2 regions of the Streptomonospora nanhaiensis genome follow, and region 1 is predicted to be linked to the other one. Evidence: riboswitches for the same ligand, from Rfam matches in the RefSeq annotation. Region 1 holds a riboswitch; the other holds the start of a gene.
The links. A riboswitch is a leader RNA that binds a small molecule or an ion and turns the genes downstream of it on or off. The one in region 1 is predicted to bind thiamine pyrophosphate.
Positions count from the first base shown of each region.

Region 2: it holds a riboswitch for thiamine pyrophosphate, as region 1 does, so the genes downstream of both, thiO (glycine oxidase ThiO) here and HNR12_RS10115 (ECF transporter S component) in region 1, are expected to answer to the same signal.

Region 1 is NZ_JACCFO010000001.1:2,357,587-2,359,776, forward strand. Features, by position in the region: gene HNR12_RS10110 (ABC transporter ATP-binding protein) at 1-341, opposite strand, end outside; gene HNR12_RS10115 (ECF transporter S component) at 338-940, opposite strand; TPP riboswitch at 1,045-1,153, opposite strand; gene HNR12_RS10120 (class I SAM-dependent methyltransferase) at 1,199-2,014, opposite strand.
Region 2 is NZ_JACCFO010000001.1:1,352,003-1,354,192, reverse strand. Features, by position in the region: gene thiO (glycine oxidase ThiO) at 1-1,141, opposite strand, end outside; TPP riboswitch at 1,137-1,250, opposite strand; gene HNR12_RS05840 (helix-turn-helix domain-containing protein) at 1,491-1,850, shown strand; gene thiE (thiamine phosphate synthase) at 2,070-2,190, shown strand, end outside.

The DNA of each region.
Region 1 (2,190 bases):
AAGGCGACGTCGTCGCCGGCGCTGGCCATCACCAGCTGGCTCTCGGGGTCCTGGCCGACCAGGGCGCAGAGCCCGCGCGCCGCCGCGGCGGGGCGGCCGTCGACGCGCAGCCGCCCCTCCTCGTCGCCGCCGATGGCGCCCTGGTCGCCGGTGAGTCCGGCCATGGCGTGCAGCAGGGTGCTCTTGCCCGCGCCGGAGGGGCCCAGCAGCAGCACGCGCTCGCCGGGCTCGATCACCAGGTCCACGCCGCGCAGCGCCCATCCGGCGCGGCCGGTGTGCCGCCACCCCCAGCCGGCCAGCTCGACCCGGGCGCCGGCGGCCGCCGCGCCCGTGCCGCTCATCGGCGCGCCGAGGGGAAGGGGGCCAGCGCCCCCGCGCGCGCCAGCGCGGAGGTCAGCAGCCGCGCGCCGACGCCGCCGATGAGCGCGGCGCTGATGACGACGATGACCCCGAAGGCGATCTGGTGGGACAGCGGCCAGGTGACGTAGTAGCGGACGTTGTCCCAGATCGCGGGGGCCAGGCCGCCGGCGGCCGCGGCGAGCACGGCGGTGGGCGTGCCCCAGCGGCGGTAGCGGGCGGCGGCGAACACCAGCTCCGACAGCAGGCCCTGGACGAACCCGGCCAGCACGATCTCCACCCCCCACGGCCCGCCGAGGACCATGGAGACCGCGGCGGCGGCGGTGGAGGTCAGCACGGCGATGCCGGGCTTGCGCACGATGAGCCCGCCCAGCACGCCGGGCAGCAGCCACATGCCGTAGATGAGGGCCTGGGCGGGCGGGAAGAAGGCGAAGACGGGCGTGGTGACGGTCCAGAGCATGTTCCACAGCCAGAAGACGACGCCGACGGCGACGCCGAGCACGGCGGGCACGACGATGTCGACCGTGCGGTAGCGCAGCGGGGCCCGGGGGGAGGGGTGGGTCTGCGGTTCGTGTTCCTGCAACGGGGCGGTCCCTTCGCGCGGGTCGGCGAGAGGGGGTGCCGGGACGGCAAAGAGCGTCGGCCGGGCGGGCACGGCGGCGCGGAGGCCGCGCGGCGGGGTCCGCGGCGGACGGGTTCACGACTCCCTACGCTGGCATTACCCAGGTCAGGTGTGTGAGGGTCTGCGGTCGTGGGACCGCACTCTCAGCGCCGAAGCGCTCCCCTGTCGGTTTCTCCCATTATGGGGACCTGCGGGCGGTGGGGGTCAAGGCGGCCCCGCTCAGCGGGGTTTGCGGGCCTCGATCAGGAACCGGGTGGAGTGCGCGGTGAACGGCCCCTGGGCGCGGATGCGCTCGTGCAGCTCCCGCAGCCGGTCGCGGTGGGCCGCGGGGTCGAAGCCGGGGACGATCCAGACCACCTTGCGCAGGAAGTAGACGACGGCGCCGATGTCGTGGAAGCGCATGCGCAGGCGCTCCATGCGCAGGTCCACCACCTCCAGCCCGGCGGCCACGGCGGCGGCGCGGGCGGCGTCGGGGTTGCGCCGGGCGCGGACCTCCGGGGGCTGGGGGCCCAGGAAGAACTCGGTCAGCTCGAACACGCTGGCCGGGCCGACCTGCTGGGAGAGGTAGGTGCCGCCGGGCCGCAGGACGCGCGCGACCTCGGCCCAGTCGGTGGCGACGGGGTGGCGGCTGACCACCAGGTCGAACGCGGAGTCGGCGAAGGGCAGCGGGGCGCCCTCGCCGGTGGCCACCACGGCGGCGCCGCGCGGGCGCAGCCGGGCGGCGGCGCGGGCGAGGTTGGGCGGCCAGGACTCGGTGGCGGCGGTGCGCGCCGGCAGTACGGGCGCCTCGCCCAGCACCTCGCCGCCGCCGGTGTCGATGTCCAGGGCGGATTCGGCGCGGGCCAGGCGGTCGGCGATCAGCCGGGAGTAGCCCCACGAGGGGCGCTCCTCGGTGGCGCGGCCCGCCAGCCAGGAGAAGTCCCAGCCCTCCACCGGCGCGGCGGCGGCCTCGGCGACCAGCGCGGCGAAGTCGGCGGAGCCGCGCTCTTCCCCCGTGCCGGGCGCCCGCGGGGTGCCCGGACTCGTGTCGGCCATGCGCCGATCCTGCCAACGGCGCCGCCGGGCGGTCCAGCGGTTTTCCTCGCCCGGCCGGCGCGTGACCGGGCGGCGGACGGGCGGGCACGGCCAGGGCGGACCGGAGCGGCACCGGGGATTCGGCCCCGCGTCAGGCGGAGCGGCCGAAATCCCAGACGGGGGAGGGGGTAGGGAGG
Region 2 (2,190 bases), 1.0 Mb from region 1:
GGGTGGCGGCGAACCGGCGCGCGTACCCGGGCAGGGCGCCCGTGGTCAGGGCCTCGGCCATGGCGTCGCCGGTGGCCGGGGTGAACAGCACGCCGTGGCGGAAGTGCCCGGCGGCCAGGTGCAGGCCGGGCACCGCGGTGGGGCCCAGCAGCGGCTCGTTGTCGGGTGAGCCCGGGCGCAGGCCCACGCAGGTCTCGGCGACCTCCAGTTCGCTGACGCCGGGTACCAGCTCGTGGGCGTCGCGCAGGACCTCCCACAGGCCGCCGGCGGTGAGCCGGGTGTCGTGGCCCTGCTCCTCCTGGGTGGCGCCCAGCACGATCTCGCCGTCGTCGCGCGGCACCAGGTACACCGGCGAGCCGCGCACCAGGCCGCGCACCGTGCGCTCGACCAGCGGGGGTTCGCCGGGCGTGGTGCGCAGGCGCAGCAGCTGGCCCTTGACCGGGCGCAGCGGCGGGACCACGCCGGGCGGCAGCCCGCCGATGGCGGGGGTGCCCACACCGGCGGCCAGCACCACCTGGCCCGCGGCCAGCTCGCCGCCGGAGGCCAGGCGCACGCCGCGCACGCGGTCGCCGTCGAGGACGACCTCGCGCACCCGGTCGCGCACGCCCACGGCGCCGCGCCGCTCGGCGGCGGCGTAGAGGGCGGACAGGAGCCGCCGGGGGTCGACGGAGTGGTCGTCGGGGGCGAGGTAGCCGCCGCGCACGGCGGGGGCCAGCATCGGCTCCAGGCGGCGGCACTCGCGCCCGGTGAGCCGCTCGGTGCGCAGGCCCAGACGGGCGCGCAGCTCGCTGAGGTGGGCCAGCCGGGCGAGGTCGTCGGCGTCGAAGGCGACCTGGAGGGTGCCGTGGGGGCGGTAGCCGGCGGGCAGGCCGCTGTCGTCCTCCAGTTCGGCGACGAAGGCGGGGTAGCGGTCGCGGGAGAGGACGCCGAAGCGCATCAGCGCCTCCTCGCCGAAGGCGGCCTCGGTGGCGGGGGTCAGCATGCCCGCCGCGACGGGGGAGGCGGCGCCCTCGGCGGTCTCGGCCACGACGGTGACGGCCAGGCCGCGCCGGGCGGCCCGCCAGGCGGTGACCAGGCCGATCAGGCCGGCGCCGACCACGACGACGTCGGGGGAGCGGGATGCGGATATCGCTGCGCACACGGTTGGCCGCCACTTCCTTCGCCGGAATGACCCGGATCAGGTTCATGCGGTCGGAGGCTGACAGCCTCCCTCTCAGCCGGGTCCCGACCCGGCTCCCGCGGGTGTCCTTGTCCGGACCCATCCTATGACCTTGCGCGGCGGGCGGTTGGGGCGGGTGGCGGCGGACCGGCGGCGGCGCCGGGCGCGGGGGAGGGGGCGGCTGAGGCGGTCGAGGGCTCGACCGCGCGGGGCCGCCCCCCGCCGCGCCGGTCGGCGTCGGTCCGAGCGCCGGTCACGCCGTGAGCGAACGGGGGCGCCGCGGGGACGTTGGCCGCGTTTGCGAGGGGCCGGGGTGTGGGACATTGGCAGCGTGACCGAGAACGACCACGACACCGACACCCTCGTCGGTGAATGGATGACCATCAAGGACGTCGCGCGGGCGCTGAACACCAGCCCCAACCGCGTCAAGCAGTACATCGCCGACCACAAGCTGCTCGGCGTCCGCCGCAAGGGTGAGCTGTGCGTCCCCGCCGCGTTCATCGCGGGCGACGACATCGTCAAGGGCCTGCCGGGCACGCTGACCGTCCTGGCCGACGCCGGGTTCAGCACCGACGAGGCGCTGCAGTGGATGTTCACCCCTGACGACACGCTTCCGGGCGCGCCCATCCAGGCGCTGACCGAGAACCGCGGCACCGAGGTCCGCCGCCGGGCCCAGGCCATGGCCCTGTAGGCGCCGGGGCGGAGGCCGCCCGCCGGGCGGGGACCGCCGGTCCCGCCCGCGCGCCCGGCCGCCGCCCGCCGCGCCGCCCCGTCCTGCCCGGTGCCCCGCTCCGTGCGCTCGACCGGGCGCGCCGCCGGGTGCGCGACCGGATGGGGGAGCACCCGGCCACGCAGGGGCCGGGGCGTGCGCCCACCCCGGGCCGGGGCCGCCCGCCCGGCGCGGGCTAGGCTGGCGCGCGTGAGCACCAGCACCCGCCTGCGCGAGCGCCTGGCCCAGGCGCGCCTGTACCTGTGCACCGACTCCCGCGCCGAGCGCGGCGACCTCGCCGAGTTCCTCGACGCGGCGCTGT